4 regions of the Paenibacillus sp. FSL H8-0122 genome follow, and region 3 is predicted to be linked to each of the others. Evidence: predicted binding sites of a transcription regulator. Region 3 holds the regulator's gene; each other region holds the start of a gene.
What was found. Region 3 encodes LexA, which represses DNA repair genes until DNA is damaged. Its sites were predicted from a motif close to CGAACATATGTTCG; they were not measured.

Region 1 (8,418 bases), 4.0 Mb from region 3:
TCCGCCAGATCTACCTTGCGAGTAGGTACTTCAGAGGAGATAAGCTCATACGAACCGTCTGCCTTGCGGGCACCCGGCTTCATCCGCATGAAGCTCTCGGTAGGCGCCATAGCCTCTTGCAGCTGTTCCACGACCTTAAGCTCATCCAGCACATAGCCTTCTTGTCCATCCAGAAGCACTGCTGATACCGCTTTGACGCTGGTTCCTGCATAGAAGCGGTAGGTTCCGGCTTCCAGCACATAAGCGGAAGCGTGCCCGGTCACTCCGGCGTCATCATAGGAAGCCATGGAATGGAGCGGGAAGCTTACAGTAATGCGCTGAGACTCACCAGGCTCCAGCAGCTTGGTCTTAGCGAAGGCTGCCAGCGCTTTGGCCGGTTGACCCAGCTGTCCTTGCGGCGCTTCAACATACACCTGCACTACTTCTTTACCGGCATATACGGCTCCCGTATTCGTTACGGCGACGCTGATTTCAATCTGCGGCTCGCCCGCCTGGTTCACCAGCTTCGCTTCCTCCGGCTCCAGCTTGAAGGTCGTGTAAGAGATCCCGTAGCCGAATTCATACTGAACCTTATCGGGACAGAAGGTCTCGAAATAACGGTAGCCCACGTAGATATCTTCCTCGTACAGATTCTTGAACTCATTGCCGTAGTTGCGGGTCGACGGGTAATCCTCAATGGAATACGCGATAGTGTCCGTCAGCTTGCCGCTTGGCGTAACCTCTCCGGCCAGAACATCGGCGATCGCGTGGCCGCCCTCCATGCCGCCATGCCAGGAATAGATCACTGCAGAGATAGGGTTCACATAAGCGGCGTCATTTACCCAGCTCATATCCATAATGTTGGATACGTTGAGCACCACAATCGTCTGTTCAAAATGAGCCGTAACCGAGACAAGCATCGCCTTCTCATCTTCCGTCAGCCGGTAGCTGCCTGCAGTATCGGCATTATCCTGATCCTCGCCCGCCGTACGTCCAATGACCACAACTGCTTTGGCTGACTGGCTTCTTGCCTGTTTCACCAGCTCGTCCGTAAGCGGCATCTCCTTCTGGTTCCACGGCTCCGCAGCCCATACCTTGCCGCCGTCATCGAACGGGTTAAGCCCGATCCAGGCCTCGTAGGCTGCAGCCAGCTCTTCATTCACGCTAATGTTCTTCTTGCTGCGCAGTCCATCCAGCAGATTCGTCGTATATGCAACGTGAACGCTACCGCCCGATCCTGTACCGCTGCGGTAATAATTCACCTGTATTCTGCCAAAAACAGCGACGCTCTCACCGTCACCCAGCGGAAGCACCTGTCCCTCATTCTTAAGCAGTACCGCACCCTCTGCGGCTACCGTCCGGCTAAATTCTGCAAAACCCTCTAACGGCACTCCAATGTTCTGTGTACTCAATTGGTTTCCTCCTGTATGTTCATTTCCCATGCTGTGGGTTGATTCTATAGATAACGCCCTCCCTGCGGGGAATATACGTTACCTTGAATCTCTATGGTCCTTCATATAGCATATCCTTCTAAGAATATAAGCTCCAGCCAGATTATTCAAGCACCGCTTGCCGGATCGCCGGGATGCGCACCTGTCTGCATAAATTTTTTTAGTAAAAAGACAGTTCTAAAATAAAAAGACACCTGTGCGGGCGTCTTTCAAGCCTGTTCCTATGCAATCCGCTCCGCCTGAAGAGATACGGCCGGATCTTCTGTTTATTTTATCTGCGGCGGCGGCCCTTCATCATGCGGTTGTACATAATAAGAGCAGCAACGATCATGCCCAGCATGGCTACACTGCCTGCCGATTCCTGCGACATGCCGAACATCAGGCACACACTTGTCACTAACTGTCTTGTCAGCAGCGCAACCGCAATCAGCATGATGGGCCGCCATATGTTATATCCTCTCACTTCAGCAACACTCCTAACCCGAATTTCAATAACCGTATGATTCCTCATTCCATGAACCATCAGTTTCTATTATAGCACAAGAAGGAATGCGCATACATTTTACAGTCGGCCAAGAAGGGGAGATACTTTTGACAAGAACGTACGTTCGGTATATAATGCTCACATATGAGGGGGATTGAGACCGTGGATGTAATGGAGAAACTAGAGATTCTGACCGCTTCCGCCAAATACGATGTGGCATGTACTTCAAGCGGTTCCGACCGCAAGGGCCAGGCCGGGGCGCTCGGCAACACCTCCGCGATGGGCATCTGTCACAGCTTCGCAGCGGACGGGCGCTGTATCTCGCTGCTGAAGGTGCTTATGACCAACGGTTGTGTATATGATTGTGCCTATTGCATCAACCGCAAATCTAACCCCATTCGCCGGGCGGCCTTCACCCCCGAAGAGATCGCAGATATCACCATGCAATTCTACCGCCGCAATTATATAGAAGGACTATTTCTTAGCTCAGGCATTATGCGCAATCCGGACTACACCACAGAGCAGTTAATTGCTGCACTTGAGCTGCTGCGCAATGTCTATCATTTCAACGGTTATATTCATGTAAAAGCCATCCCCGGAGCAGACGAAGCCCTGCTGTCCAGACTTGGGCTGCTCGCCGACCGCATGAGCGTCAACATCGAGCTGCCCTCGCAGGAGAGCCTCGGACGGCTCGCACCTGATAAGAGCAAGGTATCCATCCTGAAGCCGATGGGGCTGATTACCAGCCGGATCAAGGAGAACCGCTCCGATATCGTCAAGTATAACCATGCTCCCCGCTTCGCGCCTGCCGGACAGAGCACCCAGATGATCGTGGGAGCAACGCCAGATACCGATTACCAGATTCTGAATCTGACGGAAGGCTTATACCGCAAATACTCACTTAAGCGCGTATTCTTCTCGGCCTACACCCCGGTGGTGGAGGATTCCCTCCTGCCCGCTCTAGACACCAAGCCGCCGCTGCTGCGGGAACACCGGCTCTATCAAGCCGATTGGCTGCTGCGCTTCTACGGCTTCAAGGCGAATGAATTATTGGATGAGGCCGTGCCGAACTTCAACCCGCTGCTGGACCCCAAGTGCAGCTGGGCCGTTAACCACCGGGAGCAGTTCCCCGTTGAGATCAACCGCGCCCCGTACGAAATGCTGCTGCGTGTACCGGGCATTGGTGTTAGAAGTGCACAGCGGATCGTGAAGGCCAGACGGGCCGGATCGCTCGATTTCCACGCGCTGAAGAAGCTGGGAGTGGTCCTCAAGCGTGCCCAGTTCTTCATCACCTGCAAGGACAAACCGCTGGAAGGGCTGAAGGTAAGCGAGCATACGCTGCTCCGCTCCCTCATGTCCGGGCAGCAGCTGGCTCTCCAGCAGCCGCAGGTGGAACAGCTCACGCTGTTCGATGACTTCAACCTCTCCACCTTGCCCGCCGCCGGGGACTGGAACAGCTTCAACAAGGGGGCGAAGGCCTGATGTTCAAGCCGTCCGCACTGGCGTACACCTATGACGGAAGCTTCGAGGGTCTGCTGTGCTGTGTATTTGAGAGCTATGCCTGGAAGGAGATTCCGCTGGCAATTCATGCTGAAGGCGGAGAAATAGGCCTGCTGCTGGAAGCGAAATGGATTGAGACCGACAAGGAGAAGGCCGCGCGGGTACTGAAGTCCCTGCCGCTGCGGATCAGCCGCGAAGCCGAGGAGCTGGTGCGTCTGGGCTTCTGGAGCTGCGCCCCCGATAAGGAAATGCTGCTGCTGAACTTCCTGTATCTCGGCTTCCAGCATGGCCGCAAGGTGATGAATATGCTGGCTGATGATACTGTTAACAGTCTGATGAAGGCCGTTCAGCAGCTCCGGCATGAAGCGCATCTGTATACAGGCTTCGTCCGCTTCTCTGTATACGGCCCGGTCATGGCCGCAGTCATTGAACCGCAGGGCTATGTGCTGCCTGTAATCCGGGAACACTTCTGCGACCGGTTCCAGGGGGAGAGCTTCATGATCTACGACCAGACGCACGGGGCGGCGCTGATTCATGAGCCCGGACGGGAGGCCATCGTTCCCTTAAGCGGGTGGACTCCACCCGAGCCCGATGAGACCGAGGAAGCGTACCGCCGCTTATGGACCGGCTTCTATCACGCCATCGGCATCAAGGAGCGCCGCAATGACCGGCTGCGTTCCTCTAAGATGCCGAAGCGCTATTGGAAGCACATGTTGGAGATGAATGGGAGTAATGGTGTCCCTGTACTCACCGCGGCGCAGCGGAAGAAGGTATTGCAGCCGGAGACCTCATCGATCCCGGACACCCCGGAGACCATAATCCAGCTCCAATCATCGGACACAAAAAGCGCCCCGCAGCCATCAACATGACTAACCGGGGCGCTCCTTAATTGAAGCCTACTATATTATTAATGAAATAACACTATCGTCCTAACCTTAGTTCAAAGCCTTCCATACCCAGTTCTCAACCTCTGGGAGGTCGATGCCCTCTTCACGGATGTACGCGTGGTGCTTCTGCACCATAGCATCCATCTCGTCAGCGATAGCCTGGTATTTGCTTGCTTCCGGCAGACTCAGCACCGCTTCCTTCGTGAGGTCGAAGCGGTCCATCTGGTTGAGTACACGCATATCGAACGGTGTCGTGATGTCGCCATTCTCGCGGTAGCCGTGCACATGCAGGTTATGGTTGTGGCGGTCGAAGAACAGGTCTTTGATCAGGCCTTCATAGCCGTGGAAGGCGAAGATGACCGGTTTGTCTTTTGTGAAAAATTGATCAAACTCATCGTCAGACAAGCCGCGCGGATCGAGCTTCTGGCTTCTCAGCTTCAGCAGATCTACCACGTTGATATAGCGGATCTTCAGCTCAGGCAGCTTCTCATGCAGGATCGAGATCGCAGCCAAGGCTTCCATAGTTGGTTCTGTACCGGAAGAAGCAATTACGAGATCCGGCTCGCCGCCTTTGTCGGTGCTGGCCCAGTCAATGATTTTGAGTCCTTTAGTTACCAGCTCCTGAGCTTCATCGGCCGAGAACCACTGCGGACGCGGATGCTTGGAGGATACGATCAGGTTGATCTTCTGACGGTCATTCAGGATCGTGTCGAATACAGCCAGCAGGCTGTTCGCATCGGACGGCAGATACTCACGGATGAATTCAGGCTTCTTGTCAGCCAGATGGCCGAGCAGACCCGGATCTTGGTGGGTATAACCGTTATGGTCTTGCTGGAACACGGTCGATGTAGCGATGACGTTCAGGGATGGAATATCTTCTCTCCAGGTCTGATCTGTCGCCTTGCGCAGCCACTTGAAGTGCTGGGTGATCATCGAATCGACCACGCGCAGGAACGCTTCATAGCTGGCGAAGAATCCGTGGCGGCCGGTCAGTACGTACCCTTCCAGAATCCCCTCTGCCTGATGCTCTGATAACTGGGAGTCAATGACACGGCCATACGGAGCGAGGAATTCATCCTGCGGTTCCTGAATGGCGTCCATCCATTGGCGCTTGGTCACTTCGAATACAGGTCCCAGACGGTTGGACATGGTCTCATCCGGTCCAAAGATCCGGAAGTTGCGGTTCTCTTCGTTGAGCGTAACAACCTCTTTCAGGTATTTCCCCAGCACGGCCATATCCTGCGCAATCACTTGACCCGGAACAGAATTATCCAAGGTGTAGTTGCGGAAATTCGGCTTGTGCAGGTCTTTGATCAGCTTACCGGCATTCGTTACCGGGTTCATCCCCATACGTCTGTCGCCGGTTGGCAGAATTTCGGCCAGATCCGCGTTCAGACGGCCGTTCGCATCGAACAATTCTTCAGGTCTGTAGCTGTTCAGCCATTCCAGCAGCGCCGGAGCATGCTTCATGTTTTTCTGATCCACAGGAATCGGTACCTGGTGTGCACGGAAAGAGCCTTCGTTCGGCACGCCATCCCACGATTTCGGACCGGTCCAGCCTTTAGGGGAGCGGAAGACCAGCATCGGCCATACCGGACGGGCAGTATCGTTATTTTCACGGGCATTCTTCTGAATGGCGGCAATTCTCTCTACGATCGTATCCAGCACCTTCGCCATTTCCGGGTGCATCAGATCAGGATTCTCACCTTCCACGAAGAATGCTTCCCAGCCGTTTCCGGCAAAATAGGCGGTTAATTCTTCTCTGCTCATCCGGGAGAGGATGGTCGGGTTACTGATCTTGAAGCCGTTCAAGTGCAGAATCGGTAATACCGCACCGTCTGTAATCGGGTTGATGAACCGGTTGGACAGCCAGGAAGCGGCCAGCGGGCCAGTCTCTGCTTCACCGTCACCTACAACTACTGCGGAGATCAGATCCGGGTTATCCAGAATCGAACCCACGCTGTGCGACAGGGAGTAACCCAGCTCGCCGCCTTCATGAATCGATCCGGGTGTTTCAGGAGCCGCATGGGAGGCAACACCGCCAGGGAAGGAGAACTGCTTGAACAGCTTTTTCAGACCAGGGATGTCTTGGGTGATCTGCGGATAGATTTCGGTGTAGCTTCCGTCCAGATAAGAGTTCGACACCATCACCTGACCGCCATGGCCCGGGCCTTCAATATAGAACATGTTGAGATCATATTTAGTGATTACACGGTTCAGGTGCGCATAGATAAAGTTCTGCCCAGGGATGGTCCCCCAGTGTCCGATCGGCTTCACTTTGACGTCTGCATCCTTCAGCGGTTCTCTTAACAACGGATTATCCTTCAAATAAAGCTGGCCTACGGAGATGTAGTTCGTTGCACGCCAGTAAGCATCAAGCTTTGCCAGATACGTTTTCGAGGAATAATCCACCTGTTCGATTGTTAATCCCATGTCTTCCACTCCCTAATCTTTTTCTTTGTAAATTGAATGTATCACTTCTACAGTTACATCATACATCGGCATTTCAGAAATTCAATCTTTTTAGAAATTAATACGGTCCAATATTGTGAAATTTTGAACATAGTATGAAATTCTCTGCTAACCACGCACAAAAAGATGTTTATTTTTATAATTATGGTTTAATTTGTTATATAAAAAATCACCAAAAAAAGACCGGGACTCCTCCCGGCCTGCTATACCTAAATTATGCTATTTACACCGTCCATCCTCAATGCACAGATACGAACGTGTTAAACTTCAGATACTCATAATGGAAGCGCATATGCGAGAATTCGAACGGCGTGCCGTTATCCAGGAAGAAGATCCCCTCCATAATTCCTACGGGTTCATTCTCCTTCAGATGGAGCAACTCCTGGTCATTCGGCAGCGAAGGCTCGGCAAAAATAGACAAAAAGGATTTGGTCACCGCCAGATTGCGCGATTCCTCCAGATAATGAAAAATCGACCCCTCGATAATCGTCTGGTCGAGATTTTGCACAATTTTGATCGGAATATATCCCGTCTCAATCATGAACGGCGCACCTTCGAACAGGCGCAGACGCACGATCTTATACACGAAATCATGGGGCAACAGGAACAAATCCCGCTGAAGCTCCTGCGTGGGCCGGATGACCTCGAAGCTCAGCACCTTGATCTCCGGCTTCTTGCCGTGCATCTGGAAGTTATCCGACACCCCCAGATTAGAGCCCTCGTAATTGAAGATCGAATCGTTCTTGATGTATAACGGATTGATGAAGGTGCCGGAGCCGCGTTTCTTGAAAATAATGCCCGAGCTCTCCATCTTCATCAGCGCACGCTTAATGGTACTGCGGCTAACCTGATACGCCTCGCTGAGACTGCGCTCATCCGGCAGCTTCATATCGGCGTACTGCCCGGCAAAGATCTTCGTTTTGAGGTCAGCAATAATCTGCTTGTAGACAAATTGGGTCATGGGGGGCTCCTTCGTCGGGTCTTTGCAGAACAAGTTCATTCAAGATTAAATATATCATAATTTAGATAGGGCAAAAAGGATGAATCCACGGATTCACCCTTTCTGACGCTTGTTGTCCCAATCCCTATACCATTTGACAATCTCCCGGCTCGGTTTCTCCGCAACCTCTGCTTCCATGACCGTTTCCAGCAATACATACTGTCTTTGCACCAGAAAATGAAAGCCCATTCTATCCGATATTTGCATGTACAATAATTGCGCTTGCTCCTCTAACGGATAGCGGGTGCAGACCTGTTCAATATGCTTGAAGGCCTGTTCATATTCTGCATTCCCCATATACCAGCGGACCAGATTCAGCTTCAGCCGAATCCACTGCAGCTGGAATCTCTGCCGTTCAAGCTCCGCCCACACATAATCGTACCCCTCCAGATATTCGCTCTTGAACAGCTTCAGGATTCGTTCGTATTCGGGCAGGGTGTCATTCGAGAGCTCTAACCCCGCTTGGATAAAGCGGTCAAACTCATCAACGTCCAGGCAGATGCCATTCAGCTTGAGCAGATAGCCGTCCGCCGTATTTTGCAGGAGAATCCGTTCTCTGCTGAAGGGCTCCAGCATCTTGCGGATATGATACACAGCTGTATATAACTGCGGATAGGCCCTGTTCGGATCAAAATCAGCCCACAG
Region 2 (4,910 bases), 1.3 Mb from region 3:
GACAGATGCCAATATTAACTTCGCCTGGAGGCAGGCGGCGCCTGATCCGGCCGTTCACGCAGATCTGTTCTCCGTACGCTGGAGCGGCAAAATAAGCGCTGCCTACAGTGAGATCTACACGATCTATTCGTATTCCGATGACGGAATCCGGGTATGGATTGACGGGAAGCTGGTTATTGACAGCTGGATTAAGCAGAGCGGGCAGGAGCGGCAAGGCACAGTGAGTCTGATTGCAGGGAAGCTGCATGAGCTGAAGGTGGAGTACTATGAGAACCAGGGGGATGCGCGGGCGGTACTGATGTGGGAGAGCCCCAGCCAGGCCAAAGGCGTAATTCCGGCAGGAGCCCTCTACCTTCCATAACAAAGAGTAACGAAGCGTCAGATATGCTCGCGGTAGCTGATGTTGTTGGCGATTTTCTCGTCACGGACGGCTTGGCGCAGGATATCCTTGACAGATTGAACCTTACGGATTCTATAGAATGGGAGCTGTGGAGATGAAGCATCATCCGATAAAATGATCAGCGTCCCGATGCCCAGCATACGCTGCATAACCGACTGGGTGACGGAGAAATCGTTAACCCGAAGCAGCTCGATTTCTTCGACATCCTTGCCGATTAGTCCGCTCTTCACCATAATCCGCTGGGACGTAATCGTATACTTGGTGTTATTCAGTCCGATCAGCCCCTTGAGACGGTCGGAAATGCCGGCAGGCTTGCCCTGCCATAATTCTTGTTCGGGACCGGAGCTATGGCCAGCCGCCGGACGCCGTGCTGCTGCCGGAGAACCGGCCTCTTCTGTGCCTGCCCCGCATTCCCCGCAGAATTTGGCACCTTGCTTGTATTCCGCACCACATGCTGTGCAATAAGCCATGATTGATCTTCCTCTCCTTGAACGGATAAATTCATTATAGTATAACAGGAATTGCCAGTCATCAACGGGTTATGGACCGCCGTTTCTCCCTATGAATACGCTTATCTGCTGACATATGTTTCATTACGCCGAATTTTACATTAATTTCATTTGCACTTAACAAAAATCGATATTATTCTGTTAAGTGGAGGGATATTAACTATGAGACAAGCTTTACTTGCAGGACTGCTAATGGCCGTCATGATACTCAGTGCCTGCGGCAATAACAGTGCTGAACCGGCATCCCCGGAAGAGGTACAGGAGACGGTACAGAGCTTTTACAATGAAATGTCGAAATTCGACGAAATGGGCAAATCCTCGCTTGAGAACTTCAACACCACGCTAACCTCTTATTCCACCGGACAAGCGACAGACAAAGAATTCCAGAAGGCTGTGGACAGCTTCCAGGATACCGCATCTCAGCTTGCAGATCATGTGAACGATATCAAGATTGCGGGTGGCCTGCCGGATACGATCGAGAAGCTGCTTAGAGATTCTGTGATTGCTTTTCAGAGTGCCTATCAGATCAAGGAGAAGGCTTCCAAGGGCGCAGTATCGCCCGATGTGACCGCTGAGGAATTCAACACGATGAATGAGCAGGCGGACATAGCGATGCTCTACGGCATCTCCAAGCTGAATGAAGCCAGAGAAGCCGCAGGACTGATTGAACCGGAGCAAGCCGTACCGGGAACCGTGTCAGATGCAGGCACAGATGCCAAGCAGGAACCGGGTGCTGGAAGCGCAGGGACTTCGTCAGTGAAATAAGCAGAGACAAGACTTGTTATACGCCAAAGGGTTCGGATGAAGACGCTGTACAGCATTACTGTAGGCGTCTTTTTGCTGTGGATTGAATTATTGGTCCAACCTTCTTGAGAAGTACTTAGGGGCCTCCCTGAAACCTTGTCTTTCATAAAATGTATGAGCCTCTATTCTTCTGGCATGGCAATGAACCTGGATACTGGCACATCCTCTTCGGCGGGCGGAAGCTGAGGCGAATTCCACTAATTCCTGTCCGATTCCCTTCCCTCTAACTGAGGAATCCACAACCAGATAACTAATGGAGGCGATATCTCCTCTCATGCCCAGCTGCGGGATATAATGCAGGGAAAGACAGGCGATAACACATCCTTCCGCTTCATAGACCTTTAACTCCTCATTGGGGTCAGCAAGCAGTCTTTCTATATTCTCTTTCATATAAAGCTCGGTATCCGGGTAACCTAATTGCCTTAATAGTCTGGAAATATCCTCCCGATCCTCCACATTTGCAGCTCTAATCATAAATTTCATCTCCGTCCTTTCTACCCCTTTCCCCTAATGATGGCATCAGATTAGCTAAAATACTAGAACCACGGGATGGCTGTTTTCATGCAGGTGTGGTGCTAGTTCAACCCTGTATTATGATCAGCTGAAGCTCTCCTTCAGCGTCCTTGGCCTGACATTAATTTCTGCTTGCCTAACAAGCTGGATCGCGGATATAATACAAACATACGTTCGGTTTGTGGGCGGAAAGAGCATGTAGTCCGGTTATAAACAACAGAGTGGGGGAATAGCAATGGGCAAGAAGCTTGAAGCGGGCGGTCTGCGGGAGAGCAGCCGAATCATGTTGACGGAGCATAAGGGCGGGATCAGGAGGGAAGAACGGGAGACCTGGCATAGCCTGAAGCCGGTGCTGGACGAGCAGAAGCTGGAGGAGATTGAGCATACGCTGGCCTTATCGCTGCGGAGTCATGTGCGGGTTACGCTGGTGCTGTATGGTCCTCTGGAGCAGAGGAAGCTGAGCGGGTTCGTGACCTCCATTCACACCCACTCGCGTGAATTCAAGCTGCGGTGGGCGGAGGAATGGAAGTGGCTGCTGGTAGATGACATTGTGGAGGCTTATATTGTCTAAAAGATAACCGTTCTGCCTGGAATCAGCACGGGTCCAAGCTTCATTTACCTGCGGCGGTGCCCGTCTTCTCATAGGCAATCAGCGTGACCTCCGGGTTCCCGGTCATCCGGGCAATCTCTGACTCCGCCTGGCGGATCACCTCCACGACATCCTCCTGATCGCTAAGCGGGGCTATTCTGTAGCTGTCGCTGTGTATCTCCATGTTCATCCACCTTTCCGTTAGAATGACCTGACTTGCGGTCTGCATTCTTATTCTTGCCTGTAGGCACACAGTTCATCCGGGGAGATCAGGTGCTTGCACAGCTCATTTTGCGAAAAAAATGGTCATCGGCGTAAACCGCCCGGCCAAAGCGGCATATACTATACCAGGGGGTGAGTAGATGCTTACTTTGGAGCAGGTCAAGCAGAAGTCGGCCGCAAGGCTGGCGAAGCTGCATCCGGCCGTACTGGCCGGGGCGAACGAGCTGATTAGACGGAGCTATAACCGGGGGGTGCAGATCCTCATTACGCAGGGCATGCGCACGATAGCGCAGCAGAATGAGCTATATGCTCAAGGGAGAACCAAGAAGGGCGACATTGTAACGAATGCCCGGGGAGGCGACAGCTTCCATAATTACGGCCTCGCGATAGACTTCGCGCTGCTGCTGCCGGATGGCAGGAATGTGTCCTGGGATATGAATCGTGACGGGGATGGCGACAAGGTGGCAGACTGGCAAGAGGTGGTACAGGAGGGGAAGAAGCTGGGGTTCGAATGGGGCGGGGACTGGACCTCCTTCAAGGATTACGCCCATCTGCAGATGAGCTTCGGCCTTACCATCCAGGACCTGAAGGCAGGCCGGCGGCCTACTGCCCAGCAGAGTGCAGCCGCACTAAGCCGTATAACCGGAGGTGAGCCAGAGGTGAACAAGGATATCCCGGTAAATATTACGCTCAACGGTAAGAAGCTGACGACCGGCGTCATGGACGATGCGGTTACCTATGCGCCTGTACGTGCGATTGCCGAAGCGCTTGGAGCCAAAGTCACGTATAATGCGTCCAGCAAGACCGTGAACATTGTGAAGGAATAACTTCTCTGCATAGATGCTGTGCCGGATGGGGAAATTATCAGCGATTAACCACATCCATGAAGGGGGCACAACATTTTGAACAAGCTGATCACAAGTCTTGCCTGCGGTACGGTCCTGTCCATGAGTCTGCTCGGAGCAGGTGACATCTCCGCAGCAGCGCCGGGCGGTATGACCACTACGATTCCGGGCGTTATGAGCACCACCGCTCCGGGCATGCACAGCACAACTACTGACGGCCGGATGGGCAACATGGGGAATATGGGCAATCTGGATGACCGGATGATGGACAGCCGGGGCAATACCATGATGAATGAGACCAGAGATTCCATGCACAAGACCGAATCCATCATGAAGGACAAAATCCGTACCGGCGACAACAGCTCCGTCTCCCCGCTGTCCAACAATAACACAACGGGCCGCTACCGGGCACAGAGCACAACCACCACAGCCAACAACGACAACCGCTCCTCCAACTGGGGCTGGCTCGGTCTCCTCGGCCTCCTGGGTTTGGCTGGCATGCGCAGCAGAACCGGTGAGCGTGACCGCCACTAGTCTGAGCGGGGCACCGCAGTTCTGCAAATAAGGAACAGCAGCGCCAAGCACTAAAGCCCGTGTCAGTCTCGACTGAACGGGCTATTTGCTGCTTATGCAGAAATATTGGAAAAAGCAATTGCGTATCCTCCAGATACGTGATATTATATTTCTTGTCGCGTAAGAACGCACACACAACATGCCGGGGTGGCGGAACAGGCAGACGCACAGGACTTAAAATCCTGCGGTACGTGAGTACCGTACGGGTTCGACCCCCGTCCTCGGCACTAGAAGAACAAGGGTTTCAGCTCATTAGAGCTGGAACCCTTGTTTGTTTTTAAGATGGTTTGCTAACATTTTGCTAACGGTGCCTCTATTTTGTGTGGATTCGAGGTTTCCGGTACGCTCGGAATGATGCTTGTACCGACTTTACGATGAGTAGTTCTTGTTCAGACTCTGCGTTCGAGAATTCTGTCACGCTCCATTCTCAGTCGCTGGATTTCTGCTCTAATGAC
Region 3 (8,418 bases):
CTCTCCACTGGCTTCAGGAAATCAGCAAGGCAGAGATACGGCTCCACATTCTGGCGCGGGAAGGTGAAGGTATGCAGCACCTTGGCCTGATCCTGCGGATCATAGATCAGAATATCATTCCCGCGTGACTGGGCCGGGAAGAACTGATACATCGCATGCGGCACAATCGTGCCTTCCAGCATCGCCTGATGCAGAATATCGTCCACGGTCTCTTTCAATTCTACCGTACGCGGGTCCCGCGCTGCCAATTGCGCCTCTACAGAGCCGCGCAGACCGAGATGATGGCCGAGCAGCATCTGCATATTCACATAAGGAATCACATGTCCCAGCGGATAATTCCGCAGGACATGACGCTCCAGATCAGGCGGGATGAACACCGGAGCATCAGCCGAGATTTTGGAGCGGACTGCGCGCGTAAGCTCGGGCAGCGGCGCTTGCGGAGCGACAGCTACGGCAGCCTCAGCCTCCTCGCGGACCTCCTCCTCAATCTTCACCCGCTCCAGCGGGTTCATCAGCCGGTTGGCGATATCCAGACCGTCCATGGCATCCTTGGCATATAAGACGAGCCCGTCATACTCCGGACGGATTCGGGTCTTGGTGAATTTGCGGGTCAGTGCTGCACCGCCCACCATAATCGGCACATCAATCCCGGCGGACCGCAGATCCTGCGCAGTCAGCACCATCTGCTGCGCCGACTTCACCAGCAGTCCCGACAAGCCGATGGCGTCAGCCTTTTCCTTGCGGAAGGCTTCAATAATATTCTCTGGCGGAACCTTGATCCCCAGATTGACGATCTCATAACCGTTGTTGGAGAGAATAATCTCGACCAGGTTTTTACCGATATCATGCACATCACCCTTGACGGTCGCAAGCATGATTCTCCCCTTAACCGAGGTCTCATCCTTCTGCATGAACTGCTCCAGATGGCTTACAGAGGCCTTCATGACCTCCGCACTCTGGAGCACCTCTGCCACGATTAATTCATTGTTATTGAACAGCCGTCCGACCTCAGACATCCCCGCCATCAGCGGTCCATTAATAATCTCCAGCGGAGGCGAGGTCTTCAGCGCTTCATCCAGATCCGGGATCAGTCCCTCCTTAGTGCCTTCTACCACATAGGAAGCTAGGCGCTCCTCCAGGGAGAGATTGGAGATCTTCTCCTTCTTCTCGACCTTTTTGCCGCGAAAAGCCGCCACGAACGCTGACAAGGTGTCGTCATTCGTATTATAGATCAGCTCTTCTGCGAGCTTGCGCTCCTCTTCAGGGATCGATGCGTACCGCTCCACCTTCTCGGTGTTCACAATGGCATAATCCAGACCGGCCTTGGTGCACTCGTACAGGAATACTGAGTTCAGCACCTCGCGGCCGGCTTCCGGCAGACCGAAGGAGACATTACTAATCCCGAGAATCGTGTGAACAGCAGGCATAGCCTCCTTGATCAGACGGATGCCGTCAATCGTCTCCTTCGCGGAGCCGATATACTGCTCATCCCCGGTTCCAACAGGGAACACAAGGGTATCGAAGATCAGATCCTCGGGAGCCAGACCGTATTTGTTGACAAGCAGATCATAGGAACGTCTGGCAACCTCAAGTTTGTCCTTAGCCAGGATGGCCTGACCGGTCTCATCGATGGTGCCTACTACAATCGCTGCTCCGTATTTATGAATCAGAGGTGTGACATGCTCGAATTTCTCTTCACCATCTTCAAGGTTAATGGAGTTAATGATCGCTTTACCCTGACAATACTGCAAGGCCAGATCAATGACCTTCGGGTCCGTCGTATCGATCATTAACGGCACCTTGACCTTCTTCACCACCAGCTCCAGGAACCGCATGATGTCTTCCGTCTCATCCCGGTCCGGGTCCTGCACGCAGACATCAATAACCTGTGCGCCGCTCTTCACCTGGGCACGGGCTATCTCCGAAGCTTCCTCATATTTCCCCTCGACGATTAGACGCTTGAACTTCCGGGAACCGAGGACATTGGTCCGTTCACCGACCATATACGGACGGTTCTCACTCTCCACGTACACCGGCTCTATCCCCGACAAAGCCGGAGGATGCTGGCCGTCAAGCTTACGCGGCGGGTAAGCCGCCATCACTTCAGCCATCGCCCGGATATGATCAGGAGTCGTTCCGCAGCAGCCGCCGGCAATGTTCAGCCAGCCCTTCTCAGCGAAGCCGCCCAGCTTACGGGCCAGAGAATCCGGGGATTCATGATAATTCCCGTTCTCATCCGGCAGACCTGCATTCGGGTAGCAGCTGACGGCCGCTGAAGAGATCGCGGACAGCGAACGGATGTGATCCCGCATGAACTCCGGTCCGGTAGCACAGTTCAGTCCGATGGACACCGGCTTCAGATGCTCCAGCGAAATATAGAAGGCTTCTATATTCTGACCGGCAAGTGTAGTTCCCATAGGTTCAATCGTTCCTGAAATCATCACCGGCAGTGTAATTCCGCTCTTCTCGAAGGCGTTACGGATGCCAATGCTTCCAGCCTTCACGTTCAGGGTATCCTGGGATGTCTCCAGGAGCAGCGCGTCCACCTTGCCGTCGATCAGGGCAACCGCCTGTTCTTCATAGCTGTCTATAAGCTCCTTGAAGGTGACTCCCCCGGTAACGGAAAGCGTCTTGGTGGTCGGTCCCATAGCTCCTACAACATAACGCGGGCGCTGCGGTGTATCATATTTATCAGCGGCATTACGTGCAAGTCTGGCGGCTGCAAGGTTAATCTCCCGGGCACGGTCCTGAATATCATATTCGGCAAGCACCACTGAAGTGGCACCGAAGGTATTCGTCTCAATCAGATCTGCACCGGCCTCCAGGTATTTCTCATGAATGTCCTGAATAACCTCCGGCCGGGTCAGGACCAGCATTTCATTACAGCCATCCAGGTCATCCCCGCCGAAATCCTCACCGGTGAGCGGCACCTGTTGAATCATGGTACCCATAGCTCCATCTAGTATCAATATGCGCTGCTGCAAGCTCTCAGCAAGTGTGTATTTAGCCACTTTCCATCCCCCCAGTGAAACATTAGAGTAATTTTAGCAGAATAAAGGGATTTCGGAAAGCCTTCCTTTCCACCCTGCATTATTTGTATTTCATTGATTTCATTTCTTTTAAGGCGCTACCACCAGTTGCTTGCTTGGCATGGAATGCTGCGTCCGGGCAGTCACATGTGAAGTGACACTGAATTCGCCTGCCTCTTCAAAGGTATATTCCCCGACATAAGCCCCTTCTCCAGCACTTTCACCCGTGATTTCAACCTTCCGGGTCTTATCCGCTGCCTCGTTGACTTCAAACATTACTTCTCTCGCATCATCAACCGGTTCACCGTCCTGTGTCACCACAGCCTTGAAGCTAACTGCCGTACCTGCGGTTACTTCCTCCGGGGTCCAGCTCAGCTCCACCTTAATCGGTGACATGGAGGAATTGGCCGCAGCATGCATCTGCATCTCATCTTCCTTATTCCCCGAGCATCCGGCTAGCGTCATCCCCATTATAATGCATATAAGTCCCCTGCGTATCCTTGGCTTCATCATCTGAAGTCCTCCCGGTTCATAGGTAGATTCTTCTTCATCCACGAACATATCAATTCTATATTACAATGAAAGTCAGATCGCTGCTCTTCTTATTATACACATTTTATTCAATTTGCCTTAAAGAAGCTGCATGATTCACTCGTTAACATGAGAATAGTCATATCTTTGATGGTGCGCACATGGGTTTTCAAATAAAAAAGTAAAGAGCAACAATTCTCCAGTGACGGGAGGACCGTTGCTCTTTGACCTTTTGCAGTTTTAAAAACACAGATGTTTGAATTATAGGGAGTCTACCAGCGGCAGAAGCTCTGAAAGATGGCTGATCTGGTAATCCGGCGTAATCTCCGGGTCCGAAGCTTTCGCGTTGCGGTTGATCCAGACCGTGGTCAATCCGGCAGACAAGCCGCCAAGAATATCTGTCGTAAGCTTATCGCCCACCATTATCCCTTGTTCCGGAGTAATATCCAGCAGTCCGAGCGCATGCTCGAAGATTCCCTTGTCCGGCTTGCCTTTGCCGAAGCTTCCCGAAATTACAATGTGGTCAAAATACGGGGTAAGCTCCGGCACACCATCCAGCTTCTCCTGCTGAAGGGCCGGGCAGCCGTTCGTCAGCAGCAGCAGCTTCACCTTACCGCGCAGTTCGTTCAGCACCTGAAGTGTCTCTTCATAGATGTAGGGACGGCTACGGCGCTCAGCGGCGAACTTATCAGCCAGCTGTGCAGCCAACGCTTCATCCTCTACCCCGAGTGCGGCGAGGCCGCGGCGCCAGGATTCCTTGCGGTAGACGGGGGCAAGCTGTTCCAATTGACGGAACTCCGGCTGCTCACCGGCAGTGAAGTTCGCCCACAGCGCTTCAAATGGGTTAATTCCGATCAGCTTCGTGAACGGATACGTCTCATAGGATTCATAGAGGGCACGGGCTTCTCTGCGTACAGCAGCTTCCAGCTCCTGCGGATCAACGGAATCTCCAGCAGCCTCACAAGCATAGCGGAAGGCTTCTTCCACACTGCGGTCATCCCACAGCAGAGTATCGTCAAGGTCAAATAGTACGGCGGTAATCGGCATTTGTTCTTCCACTCCCTATATGCTGGTCTGTCTTCCTATTCGTGCACAACCTCAATGTTGTTGTTCTTGGCGAACTGCTCCAGGCGTTCCCCCATCGCAGCGGTGTCATATCGGTTAATCAGCTTGGAGAAAATCCACTGCTTGCGCTTACCCTTATACTTAATAGTAACTACACTGCGCGATAAAGTGATCTTCTCAATATCCGCCGCAGCCAGGAAGCGTTCGCGGTTGTATTTAATAGTAGAGATACGCGCACGCTCAACCTTAAGGAAGGGACGGCGGAAGAACAGCAGCGCAGCAAGCAGGAAGTACAGCACTACACCCAGCCAGTTGGCCAGAATCCGGCTTCCTTTGGCTTCGTCAATTGAGCCGACCACCCAGAACATGATGCCAAGCAGCATCAGTACAACGGGGAATACAATATTGCGGCCTTTGAAAATATCGATGCTTTTCGCAGCAGTCTTAGTGCTGGAAGTGTAAATGGAGTCCTTCCCCTGCTTCTTTCTTTGCTGGTTAATTTGCTTGGTGTTGCGTTGAACCATTCTTTCCCAAGAACGGGCCATGTAAGTTCCCCCTAGTCATCCTGTATTATCTATGAAAAGGCAACAGGCTAATGCTTAAGTCCGTTATTGCCTTCTTCATGCTCCGGATTGTCCACAATTTCGATGGTATCAAGCTGGGCCCGAAAGTTAGTGCGGATATTCCCCAGGTAAATCTCGCGGAGCTTGGCACGTTCAGCCAGTTCCTCTTCATTCAGGCCGCCGTTCTTAGCTTTGCGTGCCAATTCATTGATGCGTGCGACCAATTCGTCAATATTCAATACGTTTCCCTCCCTCTAAATTCATTTTAACTTTGCCATGAGAAAAAGAGCTTGTCAAGGTCTACCCCCTGAAAGCTCTCCGAGTCGATCATTAGCCTGCTGCATTCCTTCAGTATAAAGGTAAAGTCAGAATATCTCCGGCCTTAATGAAGCTGTTCTCCAAATGATTACTCTTCATTATTCCTTCTATATATACGGCTGTCTTCATGTCCTCAGGCTTGTTGCTTAACGCAATACTCCATAAGGTATCCCCGCGTTCGACTACGATCCGCTTATCCGGCTTCATTGAAGAGACCGAACCGGCAAAAACATTCCCCACCACAGTGAATCCCGAAATAACAAGCATCAGCACCAGAACCAGCTTCATCAGGCTGACCTGACGGAATAGCGATGATAGCGCAGAGAGACTATGAAGAATCGCCCCCTTGATCTTGGTTACATTACTATGAGCAGTTGGATTACCGGGAGCGGACACCTTGATATCCTCATTATTGTAGATGCTGTTGTATGTACTATACTTTAACATGATTATCATCCTCCAAACACATGTTCTTGCTTTCGAAAATAATATAACACGAACATGTGTTTCGATCAATAGTTTTTTCGGAACATTTGTTCTCTTTATTTCCGTTCTCTTATTTTCCTCATTTTAGAACTTATGTTTGTACGAACGGAAGTTCTATGTTATAATTTTCCCAAACATAGTATATGGGGTTGATACCGATGTCAAAGATTTCTAGTCGTCAGCTGGCGATCCTGGAATTTATACGTAATGAAGTCCGCAGCAAGGGTTATCCTCCGTCCGTCCGCGAGATTGGCGAGGCTGTCGGACTGGCCTCCAGTTCCACCGTGCATGGTCACTTGGACCGGCTTGAGAAGAAGGGCCTGATCCGGCGTGACCCAACGAAACCGCGTGCCATTGAACTACTCGGCCAGGAAGATTCAGAGAATGTGCATCAATTCGTCCAGACCGTTACCCGCATCCCGGTAGTGGGTAAGGTTACAGCTGGTGTTCCTATTACAGCTACAGAGAATATCGAGGATTACTTCCCGTTGCCTGCTCATTATGTAGGCGATAACAAGGTATTTATGCTATCTGTCCTTGGTGACAGTATGGTGGATGCCGGAATTATGAACGGGGATTATGTCATCGTGCGCCAGCAGCAGACTGCCGACAACGGCGATATTGTTGTAGCGATGACCGAAGAGGATGAAGCAACTGTCAAGACCTTCTACAAAGAACGGGATCATATCAGGCTGCAGCCGGAGAATCCGGCGTACGAGCCTCTCCGCCTCAACCGCGTTACGATTTTGGGCCGGGTCATCGGATTATTCCGCGATATCCACTAATCTACTCCCCGCTTAAGAACAGGCTGCTCCGCACCATGCGAAGCAGCCTGTTGTATGTTCACTTCACTTCGTATAGTGGCCAAAAAGCCGAATGAGAACAAATGTTTGCATTTGGCTTTTTGGCCATTTTTTCTGCGAACCGCTGCATAGCTCCGCACATATCCTGTTACAAAGGAGTGCTGATCTGTATGCCCAATTACCGAATTATCGTCGATCTGTCACAGCGCATGCTGTACCTGCTGGATAATGACGTTGTCACCAGAGGCTTCCCTGTCGGCATCGGCAAAATGTTAACCGTCTCGCCTGTAGGCGAATACACCATCATTAACAAACAGCCCAATCCAGGCGGCCCGTTCGGTGCATTCTGGATGGGACTGTCCAAGCCGCATTACGGCATTCACGGAACCAATGACCCCTCCTCCATCGGCCATATGGTCTCTCACGGCTGTATCCGTATGTACAATGCAGATGTTCTGGCTCTAGCCGCCCTCGTTCCCATAGGTACCCGTGTCACCATCCGAGAATAGGAGTCACAAAAACCCTTGAGACGCCAGATTGCGCCCCAAGGGTTCCTGTGACTCCTATGAATTAGAGAGGATACAGACTACAGCACACTTCTCAACAGACGGATAGCCACTGTATTCAAACGAATGGCCTCGCGGATCGATTCTCTGGCTGCCAGCAGCTCTCTTCTGGCCCGCGAACCTCTAGGCACTCTACGCAGATTCTCATTGATTTCTTCCAGTCTCTCCAGCAGGACAGCCCGCTGTGTCAGCAGGACATTAATGGCTCTGCGAATCCGGTTACGTTCTCTTTGGCTCATCTTTACACCTCTTTTACACTTGGATAGTATAAGAGATGCCAAGAATGGCTCCAAAGATTGTGTGATTCGGCAGTAATGTTAGTTAGAGCTGCAGGTAGTGGGCAGCGAATCTGCTTACTTCTTGTTCAATCGTACCCGGAATTCAAATTCATCGCGTCTATAAGTCATTCCGGCCAGCACAATGTACTCCGGTGTCCATTTCTGTACAGGTCCGGCATAATCAGCAATCACATGCGGTTTGCCATCAACCAGCTGAACGACGTAGACCTGTACCTGTGCCAGTGCGGCAGCGAATAGATCAGCATCACTGGACAGTACTTTATAAGCCGTATTCAACTTCGTTCCTCCTTGTTCCACAACCATATTAAAGATTCCGTCTCGAATCTATTCAATTATACCGGGTCATGGAACAATATGTAAACCATATTTACAGCTTAATAAAAAGGATTTTGAACAATCCAATATACTTCTTCGTGGCCCCGCCATCCCGGGTAAAAAAATTGGTATTCTTAAGGTCCGGTACACTGAATACTGAGAACAAAATGTAGTTATCCCTCACGGTCAAAGACTCAATTACAGGCTGGGCCACCTGCTTGGTAATTCCGTCGCCTATTTCCTGACCGAGCGTATTTTCCAGATTCTTTACAGAATATTCACTGAATGCTTCCTTTCCCGGATTCGTAACCGCCATCACAATCAGAACAAGGATAAGGACCAGTAACGACTTACCGCCCGATCTCCTGCGGACTCTGCGTGCAGGGCTTGGCGCATCATAACGCGAATTCATTCTTTTCCCCCTCTACTACAGAATATATAGT
Region 4 (8,418 bases), 1.3 Mb from region 3:
CGCTGCCCGGATAATACTTCGCCGGCTCCTCACTATTCTTGTTCTTGGCATTCGGACTCCACACCCACAGCAGATTGTGCAGCTTATGATAGACGGTGTACCGCTGGAACATGATCTCCCAGAGGGTCACGAAGGAGGACTTCTGCCCCCACCAGAACCAGCCGCCGTTCATCTCATGATAAGGTCTCCAGAGGACGGGGACACCGGCGTCATTGAGCTTTTTCAGGAAAACAGCTACCTTATCCAGCTCGGCAATCATCGCGGTATACTCGGGTGTTCCCGGTGTGATGTACTTGCTGAAATTGTCTTCGCTGAGGCTCATGGAGACATTCGTCCAGGCTGGTGCGCTGCCCGGCAGATTTGCATGATAGGTCATCGCTACAATGCCCCCTGCCTTATGCCAGCGGATCGCACTGTCGGTTACTCCCTGCCGCTGGCTGCTGATAAGCTTCTCCGTCTGTCCGCTGATCGGCCCCATCTCATAACCGTGTAGTCCGGCATAGCTGCCAGCCGTATTCTTCAGCTTGTTGTTGATATCATCCGGGCTCTCCAGGTAATCATGCTGACCGCTGATCATTCCCTGGCCCTGCAGCCAGTACAGCGTCTCCAGCAGCTTCCGTGCGGGAGCTCCCAGCTCCGCGTCAGCGGGTGCCATTTGTATTTTGCGAAAAGCCGCTTGCCACTGCACATCACCAATCAGCCGCGAGGCCGAATCCAGCAGGTCCCTGAGATTGCGCTGTTCCACATTTTCCACCATCCTTTTCATTGTGTTTGTACATATTATGACGAATTATGGAACTTTAGCACGGCAGATGCACAGAATTCGGGCTGTCACAATCCGGTATTCTTACGCTATACTATTCTGGGCACAGGCCTTATACCCATACCAACCTACAAAGGAGCAGATATGAAAGCCAAAAAGTCCATCATCAGTCTCATCATTATCGCCCTGCTCAGTCTTGCCGCCTACCTGCTGGAGGAGAACGGGCAATGGCTGCCGCAGACCCCTTCTGCGAATCCTTCGGAGGTCGTGAAGCTGAAGTTCCCGGCAGACCGCTACCCGGAGACCGCAAAGCACATCCAGAAGGCCATCCGCAAGGGAGAGTCAGCGATCTGCACCATCAACCGCAAGGATGCGGAGGAGAACCGCAAGGCGTCTCTGAAGGGAGTCCCCACGAAGAAAGGCTATGACCGGGACGAATGGCCGATGGCTATGTGTGCAGAAGGCGGAGCCGGGGCGCATATTGAGTACATAACGCCCAGTGATAACCGCGGAGCGGGAAGCTGGGTCGGCAATCAGCTGGAGGCGTTCGCTGACGGTACGCGTGTGGAGTTTATTTTCAAATAAGCCGGCATGTGGGGGATGTTATTCAATTTCACCGCGATACAGCGTAGAATGAAATGGGATAATATAACTTTGATGGAGAGCCGGAAGTGTTCTATATCTGTTATCGGGGCAAAAGGCTGTACGGCCCTATGTCCGAAGCTGAAGCCTTACAGGAATGGTTCGCGCTTGCAGGAACAATCAAAGAACTCTATATCATTGAAACCGATGCAGCTACAGGCAGAATCAAACGCCAGATCGGGCCAACGGTCCGTGCTCATAAGAAGAAAAAGAAATAGCCCTATCCGGCACAGGCCGGACAGGGCTACACTGGCTATTGGCAGTTCTAGAACAAACAGGCTTTAGTGATGATAACCAGCAGAATGAACAGAACCAGAATGGCACCTGTCGAAGTCCAAGGGCTTACTACCGGAACGATTGGAGGTCCCTGATTCACTCCACCTACGTTATTTCCACAACCGCAACCATACTCTGCTCCCATAATTAATTCCTCCTCTTGAATATTGAATACAGCACAGAATATGTGGAATTCCGCCCCGTTGCATGGGCCAATTGGCAAAGAAATACCATTCACCTAACGGACAGGCGTCCAGTGGTCGATATAGAGTATGAAGCAATAGCTTCAAAACAAATGGAGGGAGGAATGCCGGATGGATATTGCTGCATTATCCGTAGTGATGAGCCAGTCATCCTTACAGCAGGCCGCAGGGCTGCAGGTGATGAGCCTTGCCAAGGAGCAGGCGCAGAGCAGCGCCCAGGATATGGTTCAGATGCTGAGTCAGGCCACGCACCCCACCTTGGGAAAAACACTTGATATTCGGGCGTAATTCCTTTATGCTTACATACATAGGAACACCCGTTCCATATTTCAGCCGTTGAGGAGTACGCGCTGAACTGCTGCTTAGCCCTTACGGGCTTTTCTTTTGGCCAATAACACGAACATACGATCTTATATCTGGGGTGATTGATTATGCAAGGCTATTATCAGATGACCGCTTTGGAGAAATGGACAGAGGATCTGTACCAGCGCATAGGCATCCGCAAGCCGTCTGACATCTCCATCGATTACATAGCGAAGCGGCTCAATATCTGGGTACACTATCTGGATGTCAGAAGCAAGGCGATTGAGGCTGCGGCCGGAATGTACAGCATGTTCATCGACAACCGTCTTCCTCCCGAGCTGCAGCGGCTGGAATTCCTCCACGAGCTCTGTCATCTGCTGCGGCATGCCGGCAAGTCTACGCTTATGCCCGGAGTGTTCACGCAGGCGCAGAGAGATGAATCCGACCGGTTCATCCTGTATGCCTCCATGCCCTATAGTATGATCTCAGCGAATACGCTGCCCGAGCTTCGTGAGGATGCCGTTGCCGAGCTGGCTGTAGCGTTCCAGGTACCCGTCCCACTTGCTCTGCAGCGGATCGATCAGATCCAGAGACGGATTTTCCAGGGGCAATTAATGGCTGTTATGGAACGTAACGAAGACAGAAATATCATCCACAGACATATTCGCTAAGCGCTGCGGGGATAATACGCTATAGACCCGGAGGGCGGAGATTCCCCTCTATCACAGGGTTAGATTCTACTGTAAAGGGGATCACCATCGACATGGAAGCTATGCAAGTGATTCAATTACTGCTGACTCATCCGGAATACAGCGTGGATGCCGTCCACCCCGAGATCCCGGATTTTGTCGGCATTGAGACGATTGAAGTGGACCACGAGACCCAGACCTTCTCCATCCTGCTGCAGGAGCCTAAGGAATACGGCTGAGTGCAGGATGTTACAGAATAACAATTACATAGAATAGCCCCGCTAACACGAACCGGTACAGCGCGAACCATTCCAGACGTAGCCGCTTAATCAGCTTGATGAACGTGACTACTGCAACCATGGCTACAAGGAAGGACGTCACGAACCCGATAAGCATCAGGGTCAGCGCATCTGAACTGAGTAGATCTCTGCTGTCATACAGGTCCAGGAGGCTTGCTCCGAACATCACCGGCACGGAGATCAGGAAGGTGAAGTCCGCAGCGGCTTTCTGGCTGGTTCCCAGCAGCAGACCGCCTGAGATCGTCGAACCGGATCTTGAGAAGCCGGGCCACAGCGCCAGACACTGGAACAGCCCTATGCCGAAGGCTTGTTTATAATTCAGACCGTCCACGGTCTCTGCCGTTACGGTACTCCTGCTGCGTGCGGCGAAGATCATCAATAGGCCACCGGCGATCAGTCCGATTAAGACCGGCTTGGGGCCAAATAACTGGCTCTTGATCGTGTCCTTGAATAGTAGATAGATGATTAACGCTGGTACCATGGCCAGGATCATATGAATTGCATTCAATCCCTTACTCTTGGCGAAATCCATCTTAAGCATATTCACGCCAATGTTCACATACTTCTTCCAATACAGCAGCAGCACGGCCATTACCGCACCTAGCTGGATTACGATTTTGAAGGTAACCGCAGCCTCCCCCTCGAAATCCAGCAAATCTCCTGCCAGGATAAGGTGCCCGGTAGACGAGACCGGCAAGAATTCAGTCAACCCCTCAATAATCCCTAATATGATTGCTTTGATAGCTTCAGTCACTGTTGAATAGCCCCTTTCGGAAGTGAATCAATATATTTCCAGTATAAGAGGCAGGAAGGAAATTCCCCATCGTTTGACCTTACAATAACGGATTAGGTGTGACATAAATGTCATGTGGCGATGTGATCACAAAAAAGCCACCAAGCTACTGGTGGCAAAATTTCATTATGCTCTATTCGTAAAATAGCCGTTATGCTAATTGTGTAATAACAAGATGTGCTGAAACGGGTCTTGTTCCTCCGGCAAGAGGAGTAATCGTAAGTGCAGTGGAATTTCCGGCAGGATTGCGAACGGTTAGAATACTGTTAATGACCGCTGTTTGCACGATCGCCATTTCTACGATTTGTGAGGTACCTGTTGCCCGCCCAACTACGGTATAAGCGAGATCTGCACCATTTAAAGTCAAGATTAGTTGTCCGGCTTCGGTCACGCTAACCTGAAACAGCACCTGATACGTCCCAATGGCCGCTAAATTAAAAGAACTCGGCCCGATCCGGGCAATCGTTGTCCCGCTGGTAGGGCCATCTTGTGGAAAGCTTACATCTGTGCCCGGCGCTACCGTTGCCGCATTATCAGGAGGCATCAGAGCAAAGAAATCAGCAAAACCTAAAACGCCACCTGCTGCTCCTGTTGCCCCGGTCGCCCCCGTTGCGCCGGCTGGTCCTGCAGCCCCGGTTGCTCCTGCAGCTCCTGCGGCTCCGGCTGGCCCAGTGGCTCCTGTTGCTCCAGCCGGCCCTGCAGCTCCTGCCGCTCCTGCCGCTCCGGCCGGACCAGTAGCTCCGGCAATGCCTTGTGGCCCAATCGCTCCCGCCGGACCAGGTTCACCCTGCGGGCCCTGGGGACCTATGAGGCCCTGTGCTCCCGGAACTCCCTGCGCCCCTTGAGGGCCGACGGGCCCCGCTGCTCCCTGGGGGCCTATCCCTCCAGGTGGCCCGGGCACACCTTGGGGGCCTTGGGGCCCTGGAGGCCCGCCGGCAGGTCCCGGAGGACCTTCTGTTCCCTGAGGACCTCTTGCCCCTGGGATTCCCGGTATACCTGGGGAGCCCTGTGCTCCTTGGGGCCCTGTGGGACCAATGACGGTTGGAGTAGTGACATTGACTTCAGGCGGTGGACAGGTTACTTTAACAACCTTTTTAATCACTTTCTTAACAACTTTCCGGTGTTCTTTTCTTTTTCTTTTTGGAGAAACGAGGGTGACGATTTTTTTAGGATGACATTTTTTATCGTCTGGACAACTCAATACGGACACCTCCCTAATAAGATAGTGTAGTGTACGCATCCCATCTGGTTTAGAAATGGACGAACAACCAGTTTTTACTAGTCAGCAACCTAATTCCAAAAAAAACGGGCGTTAGCCATAGTAGTTACGCCCTTAAATACATCACAATGTCCCACACCAAATTTTATTATTTTTCGTATTTTAGAATTGGACAACTGATACTTCCCTGTCAGACCCGAATTTCTAATTCGGGTCTGTTTTTTGGTTATTCTCCTTCAAACTCATGCTGCATCAATTAAGCTGACGTTATAAAGATGTGCAACTTCAGATGCTCAATTCACGTAAAACTGATAAAGGAGTTGGTAAAAATGTTTGTCTTTGCTATTCTATTTATACTGATTGCGATGCTGAATATCTTCTTCCCGGCCATGGGCTGGCATATGCGCTACGGCTGGATGGTCAAGGGCGACTCCGGCCCCAGTGAAGCCTATCTCATGATGAGCCGAATCACAAGTGTGATCGTTCTTATTCTCTTTTTCTTGTTCTTTTTGCCCTCTATGTTTGGTTAGGGGGATGAAACAATAAAACAGGAGCTGCTGGCGCTTCCCTGCCAACCACTCCTGTTTTTATTTTCATTTAAAGTTTTTAGCCCCATAAGATTCATTCACTGGAGCACCCCGTTTTAATCCAATATGCTAGAAACCAGTTAATAAGCATTAATTTATGTGTAATATTGGAAAATAAATACATATTCTTAACAAGAATATTAAAACAAACAATTGTTAATTCATTAAATTGTCACAGCACCTTTAGGCATTTGACTATAAGATGAATAATCTATATGGTGATCTTATTTCAGAAAAGGATGGGATATTTATGCCAGAACACAAAAACCTATTGCGTCGAATTGTTTATGATGAACCATTTTCAAAAACATGTTACAAAAAAGTATTAGGTGTTAAAGTACCTTATCCTTGCTTTGGTATGAAGAGAAAAAAAATTGAGATTTATCTTGTAACGAAGTATCCTGAACAAACAACCCCTGAACAAAAAGCAGCAATTCTTTCTTGTGCAAAAGTAGCATCTAGTGTAGCACTTTCTGCATTTAAGGTGTCGTATAGTGCAATAGTTGGTTCCACTGGTGGTATTGGAGCAATACTTGGTGGTGTGGCTGCTGGAATTGCTGCAGCTGAAGCTGCAGGAAAAAAATCTTTTGATGAATGTAAGAAAAAATCTCTGCCAAACGACATAGCACGTCAGACTGGTATATCTATTAGACAAGAAAAGTCTAATAGAAGTTATGAAATACACACGGATAATGAATTAAGTTCACCATCAGCACTCCAACTCAATCATTACAATCATCTTAACGAAATTAAAGAAACACCATCCTACCCATATGCTTATTACAATCAATACCCTTATTCCCAAACTCCTCAAAGAGATGAAGTGTACTATAACTTGTCAAATTCAATTAGTGCTAGCTCACCCATCTATATTGAATATCCTGACATGGAAGAAGAAGTCGCAGAGATTGAAACATTTGGTTCTGATGATGATAACTATGTCATAGAGCAGTAATATTTCATTTCACCCGACTCAAAAATCCTTCACAGCAGGGACAATGAATGCTTCACGTGGTACATCGTCTAATTGATGTGTGTACTCTAGTAAAAAGAAGGGTGCGTTCAAACTTCACTCTCCTTCTATTACGGCTGTAAGCATTAAAAACCCCCTTGCTAGGCAAGGGGGTTAAGTGAAGTGGGCCCTACAGGACTCGAACCTGTGACCAATCGGTTATGAGCCGACCGCTCTAACCAACTGAGCTAAGGGCCCGGACTAGGATATCCGTATTATACAAGTGCTGTCCGGTGTAATAAGGTAATTGCGGGGGCAGGATTTGAACCTGCGGCCTTCGGGTTATGAGCCCGACGAGCTACCGGGCTGCTCCACCCCGCGTCAGTTAATAATTATTTAAACAGCGACAATAGATAATATACAATATAGCCATGGATAAAGTCAAGGATGATTTTGGATTTTATGGCTAAGGCAGAAAACGCACACCATAACGCCCCTTGCGCGAACGGTATATTTCCACAAAACGCGGATCATGATAGCCATAGATCCAGCCGTCCTGCTCCAGTCTTTTGGCAAGGCAGCCCGCTTGAAATCTGGTCCTGAACAGCTTGGCAAAATAGATCCAATTCATGATGCCCTCTTCTCCTTCATCGCAATAATATATGTCCCGGTGCTATTTATCATGCCCAGTTTTGCAAGAAAATTAGAGGATTGCTCTGCGGAGTGGATGGCAATTTCTGCCCTTATGCTTAGGTGACTGGTTGAAGGATAACGCTGGCATGGAGCAGATTACTGGGGGGATGGAGTCTAACAAATGAGTTGAGAACAGAGTATGGAGAATGCAGCTAATTGTAATGAGCAGTTGAGGGGAAATAGTTGGATTTTATACACTTGCTTGGGCGGAAATCGCCTCTTCAAAGGAAATAAGTGGATTTAGGTCATTTAGTTCTGGCGGTATCTGCGTTATTGTCGATTTCAGGTTTCAACAAGTGTATTTTTTCCAACTAAAGCCTCTATAAGTATGCTGGGCCAGTGAATAGATGCTGTTTTTCCACTTCTTTTCCCTAAGAGCCCAAAAACTAATTAAAGCATAAAAAAGAAGCCCCTTCCCCCGGCTAAGGGTACAAAGCTTCTTCTACGCACTCTCTACGCTTTACACTTTACGCTTTACGTATTCTCCACGCACTATCTTCCATCCTCAGCGTCTTCTCCTGCCCTACACGCCGAAGGCGGCAGGGTCCTGGCGCCAGGATTGCAGCAGCGCTACATCGCTCTGAGCGATCTTGCCTTGGGCCAGCGCCACATTAATCAGCGTGCTGTAGTTGGACAGGCTCTGGAGCGGAAGCTCCGCTGCAGCGAATGCGTCTACCGCGCGGTCCAGCTCGTAGCTGAAGATAGCCAGCACAGCCAACGGGAGGCCGCCTGCTTCCTGAACGGCCTGCGCGGCTTTGATGGAGCTGCCGCCGGTGGAGATCAGGTCCTCGATGACGACGACCTTCTGGCCGGGCGTGATGAGTCCTTCGATCTGGTTCTGCTTGCCATGGCCTTTGGCCTTATCGCGGATGTAAGCCATCGGTAGACCGAGCTTATCGGCCACCCAGGCCGCGTGCGGGATACCGGCTGTTGCTGTCCCGGCGATCACCTCGGCGTCCGGATAGCTGGTTCTGATCAGCTCTGCGAAGGCCTCCGCAA

Region 1: a site for LexA is predicted at 2,028-2,041, ahead of NSS64_RS27460 (putative DNA modification/repair radical SAM protein). Genes of this name have one in related genera too.
Region 2: a site for LexA is predicted at 2,390-2,403, ahead of NSS64_RS05205 (YolD-like family protein). Genes of this name have one in related genera too.
Region 4: a site for LexA is predicted at 2,282-2,295, ahead of NSS64_RS05160 (ImmA/IrrE family metallo-endopeptidase). Genes of this name have one in related genera too.

What each region holds. Positions count from the first base shown of each region.
Region 1 is NZ_JBBOTB010000001.1:6,437,516-6,445,933, forward strand. It holds gene NSS64_RS27450 (glycoside hydrolase family 3 C-terminal domain-containing protein) at 1-1,391, opposite strand, end outside; gene NSS64_RS27455 (hypothetical protein) at 1,702-1,893, opposite strand; gene NSS64_RS27460 (putative DNA modification/repair radical SAM protein) at 2,086-3,396, shown strand; gene NSS64_RS27465 (TIGR03915 family putative DNA repair protein) at 3,396-4,283, shown strand; gene NSS64_RS27470 (phosphoketolase family protein) at 4,350-6,734, opposite strand; gene NSS64_RS27475 (GntR family transcriptional regulator) at 7,012-7,734, opposite strand; gene NSS64_RS27480 (response regulator) at 7,828-8,418, opposite strand, start outside.
Region 2 is NZ_JBBOTB010000001.1:1,166,811-1,171,720, forward strand. It holds gene NSS64_RS05185 (glycosyl hydrolase) at 1-361, shown strand, start outside; gene NSS64_RS05190 (PH domain-containing protein) at 379-870, opposite strand; gene NSS64_RS05195 (hypothetical protein) at 1,072-1,674, shown strand; gene NSS64_RS05200 (GNAT family N-acetyltransferase) at 1,762-2,187, opposite strand; gene NSS64_RS05205 (YolD-like family protein) at 2,462-2,797, shown strand; gene NSS64_RS05210 (hypothetical protein) at 2,838-2,999, opposite strand; gene NSS64_RS05215 (M15 family metallopeptidase) at 3,178-3,864, shown strand; gene NSS64_RS05220 (WGxxGxxG family protein) at 3,940-4,416, shown strand; tRNA gene NSS64_RS05225 (tRNA-Leu) at 4,597-4,682, shown strand; gene NSS64_RS05230 (hypothetical protein) at 4,845-4,910, opposite strand, start outside.
Region 3 is NZ_JBBOTB010000001.1:2,449,119-2,457,536, reverse strand. It holds gene metH (methionine synthase) at 1-2,951, opposite strand, end outside; gene NSS64_RS10805 (FixH family protein) at 3,120-3,542, opposite strand; gene NSS64_RS10800 (HAD family hydrolase) at 3,822-4,607, opposite strand; gene NSS64_RS10795 (hypothetical protein) at 4,643-5,170, opposite strand; gene NSS64_RS10790 (DUF896 domain-containing protein) at 5,218-5,427, opposite strand; gene NSS64_RS10785 (LysM peptidoglycan-binding domain-containing protein) at 5,537-5,953, opposite strand; gene lexA (transcriptional repressor LexA) at 6,151-6,777, shown strand; gene NSS64_RS10775 (L,D-transpeptidase) at 6,966-7,304, shown strand; gene NSS64_RS10770 (hypothetical protein) at 7,382-7,600, opposite strand; gene NSS64_RS10765 (hypothetical protein) at 7,715-7,936, opposite strand; gene NSS64_RS10760 (hypothetical protein) at 8,028-8,387, opposite strand; gene NSS64_RS10755 (hypothetical protein) at 8,403-8,418, opposite strand, start outside.
Region 4 is NZ_JBBOTB010000001.1:1,158,023-1,166,440, reverse strand. It holds gene NSS64_RS05185 (glycosyl hydrolase) at 1-745, opposite strand, end outside; gene NSS64_RS05180 (NucA/NucB deoxyribonuclease domain-containing protein) at 908-1,348, shown strand; gene NSS64_RS05175 (hypothetical protein) at 1,477-1,623, shown strand; gene NSS64_RS05170 (hypothetical protein) at 1,671-1,826, opposite strand; gene NSS64_RS05165 (YjfB family protein) at 1,996-2,172, shown strand; gene NSS64_RS05160 (ImmA/IrrE family metallo-endopeptidase) at 2,316-2,858, shown strand; gene NSS64_RS05155 (hypothetical protein) at 2,951-3,115, shown strand; gene NSS64_RS05150 (undecaprenyl-diphosphate phosphatase) at 3,126-3,929, opposite strand; gene NSS64_RS05145 (collagen-like protein) at 4,120-4,869, opposite strand; gene NSS64_RS05140 (DUF6199 family natural product biosynthesis protein) at 5,517-5,717, shown strand; gene NSS64_RS05135 (hypothetical protein) at 6,025-6,729, shown strand; tRNA gene NSS64_RS05130 (tRNA-Ile) at 6,911-6,984, opposite strand; tRNA gene NSS64_RS05125 (tRNA-Met) at 7,034-7,107, opposite strand; gene NSS64_RS05120 (hypothetical protein) at 7,193-7,357, opposite strand; gene pyrE (orotate phosphoribosyltransferase) at 7,943-8,418, opposite strand, start outside.